Regions from separate parts of the Exiguobacterium sp. BRG2 genome, predicted to be linked through region 1. Evidence: riboswitches for the same ligand, from Rfam matches in the RefSeq annotation. Region 1 holds a riboswitch; each other region holds the start of a gene.
What was found. Region 1 has a riboswitch for lysine ahead of Q9R23_RS14575 (aspartate kinase). Riboswitches for the same ligand answer to the same signal wherever they lie in the genome.
Positions count from the first base shown of each region.

Region 2: it holds a riboswitch for lysine, as region 1 does, so the genes downstream of both, Q9R23_RS12205 (amino acid permease) here and Q9R23_RS14575 (aspartate kinase) in region 1, are expected to answer to the same signal.
Region 3: it holds a riboswitch for lysine, as region 1 does, so the genes downstream of both, Q9R23_RS10090 (Na+/H+ antiporter NhaC family protein) here and Q9R23_RS14575 (aspartate kinase) in region 1, are expected to answer to the same signal.

Region 1 covers NZ_JAUZUW010000014.1:9,391-13,865, reverse strand. Annotated here, with positions in the region: gene Q9R23_RS14585 (argininosuccinate synthase) at 1-217, shown strand, start outside; gene argH (argininosuccinate lyase) at 214-1,584, shown strand; lysine riboswitch at 1,655-1,832, shown strand; gene Q9R23_RS14575 (aspartate kinase) at 1,945-3,144, shown strand; gene Q9R23_RS14570 (aspartate-semialdehyde dehydrogenase) at 3,158-4,150, shown strand; gene dapA (4-hydroxy-tetrahydrodipicolinate synthase) at 4,168-4,475, shown strand, end outside.
Region 2 covers NZ_JAUZUW010000009.1:94,841-99,315, forward strand. Annotated here, with positions in the region: gene Q9R23_RS12205 (amino acid permease) at 303-1,784, opposite strand; lysine riboswitch at 1,916-2,104, opposite strand; gene Q9R23_RS12210 (MarR family winged helix-turn-helix transcriptional regulator) at 2,270-2,725, shown strand; gene Q9R23_RS12215 (diguanylate cyclase) at 2,862-3,953, shown strand; gene Q9R23_RS12220 (TetR/AcrR family transcriptional regulator) at 3,995-4,475, opposite strand, start outside.
Region 3 covers NZ_JAUZUW010000006.1:151,620-156,094, forward strand. Annotated here, with positions in the region: gene Q9R23_RS10075 (methyltransferase) at 1-422, opposite strand, end outside; gene Q9R23_RS10080 (heme oxygenase) at 511-831, shown strand; gene Q9R23_RS10085 (hypothetical protein) at 956-1,693, shown strand; lysine riboswitch at 1,786-1,964, shown strand; gene Q9R23_RS10090 (Na+/H+ antiporter NhaC family protein) at 2,076-3,659, shown strand; gene htpG (molecular chaperone HtpG) at 3,725-4,475, opposite strand, start outside.

The DNA of each region.
Region 1 (4,475 bases):
ACAGGACGTCACAGGAGAAGTTCGCGTTAAACTGTTCAAAGGAAATGCAACTGTCACAGGTCGTCAGTCGGCTGTCTCGCTTTATGATGAGAAACTTGCGACGTACACGAAAGAAGATGCATTCGATCATGAAGCAGCAAAAGGTTTTATCAAATTACACGGTCTTGCCGTTTCAACGCATGCGAGTGTACATCGTCAGGCGGGTGTAACGAAATGACCAAACTCTGGGGTGGACGTTTTACGGAAAGTGCTTCCGCTCAAGCGGAAGCCTTCGGAGCATCAATCACGTTCGATCAAAAATTAGCAAGCGTTGATTTGAAAGGCAGTCTCGCACATGCACAGATGTTATTTGAACAAGGGATTCTCGCTCAAGATGAGTGGACACAAATCCAGCAAGGATTAAAGCAACTCGAAGCGACGTTAAAGGACCATTCCTACACATTAGCGGACGAAGACATTCATATGAATCTTGAGCGTTTGTTGACGGAACAGATCGGTCCAGTTGCAGGGAAACTGCATACGGCACGGAGCCGAAACGATCAAGTCGCAACCGATTTACATCTATGGCTGGAGCAGCATGTCGAAGCGTTGACGACGGCATTGCGCGAGCTCCAATCGGTCATCACGGAACAAGCTGAGCAACATATCGAGACGGTTATGCCGGGGTATACGCATTTGCAACGGGCACAACCAATCTCGCTTGCGCATCACTTGCTCGCTTATTTCTGGATGTTCGAACGCGATGTCGAACGATTGACGGATAATCAAAAACGGATCCGAAAATCACCACTCGGAGCGGGGGCGCTCGCGGGGACCACGTTCCCGATCGACCGTTTCCGTTCTGCCGAGTTGCTCGGTTTTGAGTCGGTTTATCCGAACAGTCTCGATGCTGTCTCCGATCGCGACTTCGTCATCGAATACCTCGGGATCGCCTCGACCGTCATGATGCATCTCTCGCGTTTTTGTGAGGAAATCATCATCTGGGCGTCGCAAGAATTCAGCTTCATCGAGTTATCCGATGCCTTCTCGACAGGCTCGAGCATGATGCCACAAAAGAAAAATCCTGATTTCGCTGAGTTGATTCGTGGAAAAACGGGGCGCGTCTACGGCAACCTGATGGGCTTCTTGACGACGATGAAGGCATTACCACTCGCTTACAATAAAGACATGCAAGAGGATAAGGAAGGAGTCTTCGATACAGCAGATACCGTTCTCAAGTCCGTTCAAATCTTCACCGGAATGATTGAATCCGCGACGTTTAAGACCGAAGCGCTCAAGAAGGCGACAATGCAAGACTTCTCGAATGCAACGGAACTCGCCGACTACCTTGTGACGAAAGGCATACCATTCCGCGAAGCACACGAAATCGTCGGGAAAGCCGTCCTCTACTGTGTGCAAAACGGTTGTTTCCTGAAGGACTTGAGTCTCGAAACGTATCAAAGGTTCCATCCAGACATCACAGAAGACGTTTATCCGCTCCTCGATCCGGTTCAAGCAGTGGCACGCCGGACAAGCTACGGCGGTACAGGGTTTGCTGCCGTGTCGAAGCAACTCGAACTCGCGAAGCAGCATCTTGCGACTTGACGGATTTTGAAAAAAATTAGTCAAATAACTGGATTTAACAAAAGATGTCTGCTATAACTGTAACTAACAACCGACAGATAGAGGCGCGGATGACATGAGTAGCATCATTCTTGAAGGCAAGCATGCTGAATGATGTGAAAGGGGAAGTCCGCCGAAGTGAACGAGAAGATGCTTCTTCTCATTTGCTGGTACAACGGTTAAGATCCGTTGTACTGCCGAAACCGATGTTTCGGAGCGCTATCTTACGTAAAAGAACGAATGACTTTGTCTTCGTTTGTCCGATCGTGATAACGACGGGCCGTAGGAACGCTCCTACCGGCCCGTCGTTTTTTTCTGTATCGGGACAAAGGAGATAGGATTGTGACAACTGTACTTAAATTTGGTGGAAGCTCGGTTGCGACTGTCGAACAGATTCAGTCTATTGCGAATTATTTGAAGAGTCGCGCAGCCGAAGGTGAAAAACTCGTCGTTGTCGTTTCGGCGATGGGCAAGATGACAGATTCTTTGATCGCTCAGGCGCAAGCCATCACGGATCGCCCTGAGCGGCGAGAACTCGATCGTCTGCTTGCCATCGGAGAAGAACAGACGATTTCATTACTCAGCATCGCCCTCAACTCACTCGGCGTCAAAGCGTTATCGCAAACAGGCGCACAAGCGGGAATCAGCACGATGGGATTGCATACGAAAAGTAAGATCAAACAGATTGATGGAGATCTATTACGACAAAAACTCGAAACGTACGATGTTGTCATCGTCGCCGGATTCCAAGGTGTCAACGAACTCGGTGATGTGACGACGCTCGGACGGGGTGGATCGGATACAACGGCTGTTGCCCTTGCGGCAGTCCTTGATAAACGGTGTGAAATCTACACGGATGTCGACGGTGTCTATACGGCTGATCCACGAATCCATGCCACTGCTCAACCGATTCCGCACATCTCATATGATGAGATGATGGAGATGAGCGCCCTCGGGTCGAAGGTCATGGAAATGCGGAGTGTCGAACTAGGAAAAAAATACGGCGTACACATCTTCGTCGGGAAAACACTTGAATCGAAAAGGGGAACATGGATCATGGAAGCGACGGAAACAATGGAACAAAAAGCGGTCACGAGTGTCAGTGTGACGAAGAACGTCTTGACGGTATCAATCAAACACGTACCGCAAACGAACGCAGCAGTAGCCGATATCTTCGAACTCTTATCGAACCGCCACGTCAACATCGACATGATCAGTCAAACGACGTTTGACAGTGACATCTTCCTATCGTTCTCCTGTCCACTCGACGAGGAAGAGTTCCTCGATGAAGCATTGAAAGACATCATGGATCGCTTCACGACAGTCAAGGTCGACCGCCACGATCAGCACGCGAAGTTATCTGTCGTCGGAATCGGGATGCGGGATGCAACAGGTGTTGCCTCAAAGTTGTTCGCGATCTTCCGAGCGGAGAATATCCCGTTCTATCAAGTCACGACATCAGAAATCAGCATCTCGTACACGATTGCACAAGCAGACATTGAACGGACGGTTGCAGCGATTGCAAACGCGTTCGAGTTATAAGGAGGAAAACAGCATGTATCATGTAGCCGTCATCGGAGCAACCGGCGCCGTCGGTCAAAAAATGTTACAAGTACTCGCAGAACTGGACTTCCCGGTCAGCCGCCTGTCCGCTTACGCTTCTGCTCGTTCAGCAGGGAACACGGTGCAGTTCAAGGGAGAAGATATTACGATTCAAGCGCTGACGCCAAACATCACGGAAGACGGGATCGATGTCGCGTTGTTCGCAGCAGGCGGAACGATCAGTGAGCAATATGCCCCATTACTAGCTGAAAACGGAACACTCGTCGTTGATAATTCAAGTGCCTTCCGGATGCAGGAGACGATTCCACTCGTCGTGCCAGAAGTCAATCCGCAAGCGATTCAAGCGACAGACCGCTTAATTGCGAATCCGAACTGTTCGACGATTCAATCCGTCGTCGCTTTAGCACCGCTCCAGTCACTGGGATTCGAACGGATCAACTATACGACGTATCAGGCCGTATCCGGTTCCGGTCAAAAAGGAATCGAGGATCTGGCACGCGGGGCACGCGGAGAAGAGCCCGTCAATTATCCGCATCCGATTCACGATAACATCTTGCCGCATATCGATGTGTTCCTTGAGAACGGTTATACGAAAGAAGAGCAGAAGATGATTGATGAAACACGGAAAATCTTCAATCTTCCAACATTGCCTGTCAGTGCGACATGTGTCCGGGTTCCAGTCACGAACTCTCACTCGGTTGCAATCAACGTCACGTTTACACAACCGACGACGGTTGCAGCGATCCGTGAAGCACTGGAAGGCGCACCGGGCGTCGTCCTCATCGATGATGTCGCGAATACGCGTTATCCGATGCCACTTGACGCAAGCGGGACGGACGACGTCTACGTCGGTCGGATTCGACAAGATGATAGTCTCGCGAACACGTTCCATCTCTGGTGTGTAGCCGACAACATTCGAAAAGGTGCCGCGTCGAACGCCGTACAAGTCGCACGCCAAGCAATCGAACAGTCGATTCATTCATAAAAAAGGAGGAGTTCTTCATGTTCAAAGGAGCAGGTACAGCGCTCGTCACACCATTTAATGAAGCAGGCGAGTTGGATTTACACGTATTCGAACGCTTGATCGAGCAACAACTCGCAGCGGGGATTCAGGCACTTGTCGTCGGAGGAACGACAGGAGAAGGTTCGACACTGACAAACACGGAATTCGAACAGCTATTGACGACTGCCGTTCAAGTCACGGCAGGACGAGTACCCGTCATTGCCGGAACGGGTTCGAACAACACGGCAGTAACAATCGAGAAGACATTACTCGCAGAACGCCTCGGTGCGGATGCAGCGATGCTCGT
Region 2 (4,475 bases), on a different contig from region 1:
GGTCTTGTTTGTCTCTGACAGCGCAAAATTGCGCTTTTTCCTGTAGGAGTGGCGTGTAACGTGTCATTCTTCTTTATACCCGGAAAGAGAATCAGAGAAGCGTTTTGTTCACTCGACATCGCTTCCTAGGGAAAAACAAGCAAGAGCGACCCTGCAGCGAAGCGAAGCGGCGCGATGCTTGTCCCAGGAAAACGATTCGAAACGAACAAAAAAGCGCAATCTTCCTCATCAGACTCATCAGAGAAAAATTGCACTTTGTCTTCAATCTCAATTACCTTCATTTATAGAAGGTGGTTCACACATTATGATTGACGTGGATGTTCTGGGAAGTCCATCTCTTCGTAACGAACAATCGACGTCCGGTTTTTAAATTTGTGTCCTAACCAGAAGGCAAGGAACAACGGAATTCCGACATATGTCGCGGCAATCCCGACCCAATCAATTTGATCAGCAAGGAATGCTGCATAGTTTTGACCAACGATGACAAGGAAACAAAGACCGAATGCAAACAGCGGACCGAACGGGAACGCTGGTGCAACGTAAGGTAAATCTTTCAACGAATGACCTTGTGCAAGGAATCCTTTACGGAAACGATAGTGACTGATCGCAATTCCGAGCCACGCGATGAATCCTGTCATACCTGAAGCATTGAGTAACCACAGATAGACTTGTCCACCAAACATCGATGTTAAGAAACAGAGTGCACCGATTGCTCCTGTTGCAAGCAAGGCGTTACGCGGTACCCCATTTTTCGACACTTTTGCAAAGAACTTTGGTGCATCTCCTTGACGAGCAAGTGTATACAGCATCCGTGTGGAAGCATACATACCTGAGTTACCGGCAGATAGAACAGATGTCAAGATGACGGCGTTCATGAGTGCTGCCGAGAACGCAAGACCTGCTTTTTCAAAGACGAGCGTAAACGGACTAACGGCAATGTCCGTGATGTCATTGGAAACCAAGTTCGGGCTCGTATACGGAATGAGCATCCCGATGACGAAAATCGCAAGGATGTAGAAGAGTAAAATGCGCCAGAAGACTTGTTTGACTGCTTTTGGAATGTTTTTTTTCGGATTTTCCGATTCACCTGCGGCAATCCCGACTAGCTCCGTTCCTTGGAAACTGAATCCAGCAACGAGGATGATTCCGATGACGGCAGGAATACCACCGACGAACGGCGCATCCCCGAGAGCAAAGTTTTTAAAGCCAACTGGTGGCTCCGATGTAAAGACACCGAAAATCATCGCAACACCGACGACTAAGAAGACGATGACAGTGACGACTTTAATCATGGCGAACCAATACTCCGCTTCCCCAAAACCTTTAACGGAGAAGTAGTTCAAGCCGATCATGAGTAAAAGGAATAAGGCACTGAAGTAAAATCCAGGAACGTCCGGGAACCAATACGTCATAACGATTTGTGCTGCAACGAGCTCAACTGCGATCGTGACCGCCCAGTTGTACCAGTAGTTCCAGCCGAGGGCAAAGCCGAATGAGGGATCGACGAATTTTGTCCCGTATGTCGAGAAGGATCCGGCGACAGGCATATACGCCGCCATTTCGCCAAGACTTGTCATTAGGAAGTAGACCATCAGACCAACGATTGCATACGATAGGAGTGCACCACCTGGTCCTGCTGCTGCAACGGAAGCACCGGACGCGATGAAAAGTCCTGTTCCGATTGCCCCACCGATGGCGATCATCGACATGTGACGGGCTTGTAATCCACGTTTTAATCCTTCGGCTGTCGAATCTGTTGTTTGTTTCACATCTAGTTTGTTCATTTCGTTCGCTTCTCTCTGTTTAGATTTTTTGAGAGGACACTTTTTGAATGAAAAAACAAAAAGCGCCCTCATCTTCCAGATGGAAGATGAGAACGCAACATAATAAAATGAATGCGCCTCATTCTACCGTCGTGAAAGATAGCTCTCCACAAGTGAGTGATACCCGACTTGTGACAGTATTAGACCTATTCGACCTAATCCCAATCGATCATCTTCAAAGCGATGATTGATTTCGGCAATTCTTCCTTTCAGGTCACTTCATTTGTCGCTTGACGACATCCATAACCGTACTCTTAAGAACTGCAACCTCCATCCCACTGGTTGAGTGAGAACTGAATTAAATTAGTTATTACTACGCCATATTACACAAACCGCCACGAAATTGTCAATTGCCTTTTTTGAATCTGGGGTAGTAGATGGTAAAAATCCGATATGTTTAGTACACTAAATGATAGAAGTCCACTGAGAGAAAGGATGCTGCTTGCATGCCACAGGAACGTGATTTGCTGACTTACCGACTCGAGGAACAAATGCGTGTCATTCTTCGTACCCTGCGACGTGAACTTAATCGACTATTTGAAGGAACAGCAACCCGAAGCGAATTTTTCATCTTACGGAGTCTTTCAGAAAACGGTCCCCAGCGTCCGACACTTCTTGCGGAACAATTTGAGCTGGCGACGAGTCAAGTCACTGCTTTAACGGATAAGCTCTATAAACAAGGATATGTCACACGGACGCGTTCGACGGAAGATCGTCGCTCGATTGTCCTTGCTTTGACGGATGACGGAGAGCGTGCTTTTCGGGAACTCGAGGTCGTCCGAAGAAACTATTTACAAGATCGCTTCGGAACTTTAACAGAAGAAGAACTGGAAACGATGATTCGCGTCTTCGATAAGATTTTACTGACGATGGATGAGGATACGCTCACTTCGTCTTCATAAAAAACGGTAGATTTTCTACCGTTTTTTATGTTTTATCTAAACATTTACCTCTGTCTAACCGTTACCTAGATGAGTATACTGGAGTATATATATGGAAATCTGTTAGCTGGGGAGTTGGGAGGATTTGTTGTCCATCATGAATCAATTCATCATTAACTTTTGTCTACTGTTCACGACGATCACTCTCTTATTCTTACCATTTCGGAATCGACCACGTATTTCGCTGAATTCCAGCTGGAGTACACGCCTCATATTGGGAAGTGTCTGTGGTCTGATTGCAGTTTTGTTGATATTCAATGGCATTCAGATCGATGTCGCCCGTGTGGATTTACGAATCATCCCAGTCGCGATCGCTATGCTATTCGGTGGTTTCCCGAGCGCCATCGTCGCCGGTATAATGATCATCGGGACACGTTACTTTTTGACACCCGTCGATCAAATGGAGGGTTTTTATCTGTCCACACTGATTATCGTCTTAATCATTACGACGATCGGAATCGTACGTCGATTCGTTCATGTCTCGACACGCCATTTTCAATTATTGGTGTCAATTGGTGTTCTCTATTCGTTACCTGCCATCTATATCCTGACAAACAGTTGGTCGACATTCTTTAAAATTTCAATCGCTTATATCTTCTTTAATCTATTAGCTGGCTTTGTTGCTTTTCGACTGCTGACGGAATTACGCCGTCACTTCGAAAACATTCAGTATCAACAAAAACTAGCGATGACGGATGCTTTGACCGGACTTGCCAATCGGCGCCGTCTCGATGATTCACTGTCACTTGTCGGTTCAACGGATCAAGGGTATTCACTTGTCTTGATTGATATCGACTTCTTCAAGCACGTCAATGATACATATGGTCATGACGCCGGAGATGATGTCCTACGTCAACTCGGCATGACACTCGCTTCCTTAACACGACCGGATGACCTCGTCGGACGGTACGGTGGTGAAGAGTTTTTGATCATTTTACCAAGCACTACAGCTAAAGAAGCTCAAAAAATCGCAGAGTTGGCTCGGATGACGGTCGCACGCAACCTGTTCCCGACGGCAGACGTACCTGATCTGCAAATCACGATTTCGCTTGGGATTGCACATTCTAGTGGTTCCCATACGTCTTTAGAAGTATTACAACAAGCAGATAAAGCGTTGTATTACTCAAAAGAAAGCGGACGAAACCGAAGTACGATTTATACGAAGGAACTTGCCTTCCGACAAGCTTGAATACGAGACACTTCCTATCAGGAGTGTCTTTTTCTATGACCTTATTCCGTTTCTTTCGGAAAACCGATGCTTTCAACCGTTCCAAAGACGATCATCCGGCTCAATTGCTCCGCCATATATGCGGATGAATATGGCCGACCGTTTCGTAACCAGGAAATCAATAATCCTAACTGTCCACCAATGACATAGTTCAGTAACAAATCCCGATCGACGAAAGTCGCATCCTCTGCGACTTGGGATCGAAAGACGAGGCGATAATTTTCTTTCAATGTATCGAGAAAACGAGAGATGAACGTTTTGATCGGTCCTTGAACGAGCATCGTCTGATAGAATAATTCATTTTCTTCAATGTGAATGAACAAACGAGCAAAATAATGACTCACCTGCTCGACTGTCGGAAATACGGTGCCTGTACCTGTAATCCGAATCGCTTGTTCGAGCGCCATCATCTGTTCCTCAACGATTTGGTCAAGCAAATCATATTTATCTGTGTAGTGCGCATAAAAGGTCGAGCGGTTCACA
Region 3 (4,475 bases), on a different contig from region 1:
TCGATCACTTTCATGAAAATTTGTGAAGAGAATGGATTAAAGAAATAAAACTTATTCGCCTCATCCGGAATGGTATACTGCTCGGCATACGTCTGTTCGAATCGCAAACTTCCGGAACGCCGCTTCCTTCGACTTTGGTATTTCGCCATATTCCGAAGTGCGTCCTCGTAAAATTGTCCATTCATCTCGATTCCGATGACGGAACAGTCGAATCGGTCATGTAAGTAAAAGTTTAAACGCCCTTTCCCACACCCGAAATCGATGACAGTATCCTCTTTTTGAAACGGATAGGTTTCGCATAATTCGCCGAGTGCCGCATAAGGCGTCGGTTCATAGCGATTGTAGTGACTAAACACACCATAAAGGTGTTGCATCTCAATGGTCTCAATTCGTAATCGTTGATCATATTCCTGTTCATTCATCTCTTTTGTTCCTTCTTTCCGGCATTCTTTCCCTCATCGTACTATACTGAAGAAGTACGTTACTCGTTTTTTGAAAGGGGATTTTATGATGATCGTCGTTACGAACCGGATTAAAGTCAAAAAGGGGATGGCTGCAGCTCTCGCTCCTCGTTTTACGCGTCCAAGTGGACTTGATACGATGGACGGATTCATCCGTGTTGAGGTCTTATTGACGCAAAACATCGAAGAACACGATGAAATGAACGTCAACATGTACTGGGAAGATATGAAGAGTTTTCAAGCGTGGCGGGAAAGTGACGATTTCAAAGCGTCACATAGTCGACCTGCGAGTAGTGAGGCAGGAGAATCGCCAATGCTCGGCAGCGAGATTCTGACATATGAAGTCGCTTCGGTCAAAGAACGCGCATGATGCACGAAAAGGACTCGTATCGAGTCCTTTTTTATATACCTATATACAAATAGTGAAAGGGTCGAATTGTCACAAATGGTATTATTTGTTATCATAGTGCCATTACAGAGAGAGAGGGTCCTTCATGAATTCATTAACTATATTTGAACAAGCCATTCGTAGCTTACCTGACGATCGTACGTTACGACGTGATGAATTATGGACGGACGATTTTTTATTGCAACAGGAGAACGAGCTGACCGTCTATTACTCTCCGATTGGCGAATACGTCAATACTGAAGCAAAAGTCGTCATCATCGGGATCACACCAGGTTTTGAACAGATGCGAATCGCTTTCGAAGAAGCGACAGATGCCCTTCACCATGGTGTTTCATTAGAAGAGACGGAACGCCTCGTCAAATATACAGCAAGCTTTGCCGGAACGATGCGACGTAATCTCGTCCAGATGCTCGATACACTTGAACTTCCAGCATTGCTCGGAATCGAGACGACGGCTAGCTTATTTCATCAACACCAGGAATTGTTACATCCGACGTCACTGTTAAAGCAACCCGTCTTTTATCGCGAAAAAAATTACTCGGGTCATCAACCGAAGATCAATCGTAGCCCTTTATTGAGGCACTACGCGGAAGAACACTTCGTCGCTGAGATCAATCAGTTACAAAAAACAGCGTTATTAATTCCACTCGGTCGGGTCGTCGAGACGCAAGTCCGTGGATTGATTCATGATGGACGAATCGAACAGCATCAGCTTCTTTCCGGATTCCCCCACCCATCTGGCGCGAACGGTCATCGAAAAAAACAATTCGAGGAAAACCAAGCCTATTTGATGAAACAGCTCATTCAACATTTTGCTGAATAAACAACTTTATCTTAAATTATCAGAATATATGGTTGAATCGCTTCTGAAATACATGATAAAGTGTCCATAAGAACAGAATATGACTATTCTATCGATGAGGTAGAGGCGCGATTTCAATCAGTACTTGGTCCGAGGATGACAACGAAGACGACTACAGGAAAGGTGACATCGCCGAAATGACAGTATGTGTCGAGCATATCGTCGTTGGTCGATTCGGGAAACACCCGATCGATTGCCATACATAACAATTGTATGGAGCGCTCCAATTCGGCTAAGAAAGACGCATCCAGCGAGGGTGTCGGCTTTGTTGCCGGTGCCCTTGCTTTTTTTGTGCCGCGGGGTCTCATCTTTAAGCTATTTATTAAAGAGGAGGATATTTTTCATGGTCAACTATTCAGATTCCATTATTGCCCTTGTACCTGCTTTACTAGCTATCTTATTAGCCATCTTTACCCGAAAGGTCGTTCTTTCGTTAGGTGTCGGCATTCTCGTCGGTGCCCTGTTACTCCACCGTTTTAACCCGATCGATACGGTAACCTATCTCGGCAAGAACATCTTCAGTCTCTTTTGGGCAGACGGTGCCTTGAACGAGTGGAACGTCTTATTGCTTGTCTTCTTGTTATTGCTCGGCGTCCTTTCCACGCTCATTCAGACATCAGGTGGCGCTCGTGCCTTCGGTGAATGGGCTTCTACTCACGTCAAGACAGCGCGTGGTGCACGCTTAGTCGCCTTCGGACTCGGTATCTTGATTTTCATCGATGATTACTTCAACAGTCTCGCTGTCGGCAACGTCAGTCGTCCGTTAACGGATCGCCGCGGTGTCTCACGAGCAAAGCTTGCCTATCTGATTGACTCAACGGCTGCACCTGTTTGTGTCATCAGTCCGCTTTCGAGTTGGGGTGCATTCATCATCTCCATCATCGCCGGTATCTTAACGACGCACTCGATTACGGATTACTCAGCGTTTAGCGCCTTCATGATGATCGTTCCAATGAACTTCTATGCGATTTTTGCGTTACTTTTAACACTTTACATCGCTTACTCTGGCGTCTCTGTCGGACCGATGAAACAACATGAACACCGTGCCGCGAAAGGTGAACTTTTTGATGCGTCAAAAGGAACACCGATGGGGATGGCAAAAGAGGTCAACGAACAGACGAACGGAAAAGTACGGGATCTCGTCGTTCCAATCGTCGTTCTCGTCATTGCTACGATCAGTGCGTTGCTCGGAACAGGTGCTCAGGCACTTGCAGCCGACAATCGCCCGTTTACTTTAATTGGAGCATTTGAGGCAACAGACGTCACACGTTCACTCGTCGCAGGTGTCGTCATCAGTTTAATCGTTGCTTTCCTGATGCTGATCGGACGGAAAATTCCGGGCCGCGATTACCGTGCAAGCATCGTTGCTGGTATGCGTTCGATGTGGCCAGCAGTCGTGATTCTGTTATTTGCTTGGACGATCATTGCTGTTATCGGTGATATGAAAACAGGCGATTATCTCGCAAGCTTCATCAGCAACTCGATTTCTGCTTCGTACTTGCCGTTCTTATTATTCTTGATTGCCGGCTTGATGGCATTCTCGACAGGAACAAGTTGGGGCACATTCGGGATCATGTTGCCCATCGGTGCGGATCTCGTCATGGCTGTCGATGCTTCACTCTTGTTACCGACGCTTGCTGCTGTTCTTGCTGGATCTGTCTTCGGTGACCATTGTTCACCGATTTCCGATACGACGATCCTCAGTTCGACAGGGGCTGGATCCCATCATATCGATCACGTCACGACACAGTTACCGTATGCGTTAGTCGGTGCCGTCACTGCGGCAGTCGGTTATTTAGTCATCGGTTTCACGGAGTCTTCGGTCTTCGGTTTCATCGGAGCTCTTGTCACATTCGTACTCTTCGTCGTCGTCTTGAACGTTCTCTCGAAAAAAGGAGAAACCGCTTCGGATTTACAGACGGATTAATGTAATTCTTTACGAAAAAAGGCATTGGATGCGCGCATCCAATGCCTTTTTTATATCTATTCGTTTCACACCATCAATAAACACACATCATTCGCGAACGCTACTGGATCCTCGAGTGGAAGTCCTTCGACAAGTAATGCTTGTTGATACATTAGTTTGGTATAGCGCTCGAATTTTGAACGATCGTTTTGATACGCCGTTTCAAGAGACTCGAACACTGCGTGTGACGGATTCAATTCAAGAATCTTGACCGCTTCTACCCCTTCATTATTCGGCATCGCCTTCAGAATTTTCTCCATCTCGATCGAGACAGCGCCGTCCGTCGCAAAGCAGACAGGATGCGATTTTAGACGTGTTGAGGCTTTGACTTCCTTGACTTGCCCACTTAGCACTTCCTGCATGGCTTGGAACATCTCTGCTTGTGCGTCCGTCGTCTCCGCTTCCTCCGCTTCAATCCCTAAATCGCTACTCGTGACCGACTTGAACGTCTTCTCGTTGTACGTCACGAGCATCTGGATCGCGAACTCATCGATCTCTTCCGTGAAGTACAAGATATCATACCCTTTATCACGGACGAGCTCGGATTGTGGTAATTTATCCAGACGATTCGTACTCTCACCAGCGGCGTAGTAAATATGTGCCTGATCTTCCGGCATCGCTGCGACGTATTCTGCGAGTGTGATCAACTTCTTTTCCTTCGCCGAGTAGAAGAGGACCAGATCCTGCACCTGTTCTTTATGCATGCCATAATCATTATACATACCGAACTTCAGCTGGCGTCCGAACGCTTGATAGAATGTTTCGTACTTCGTGCGA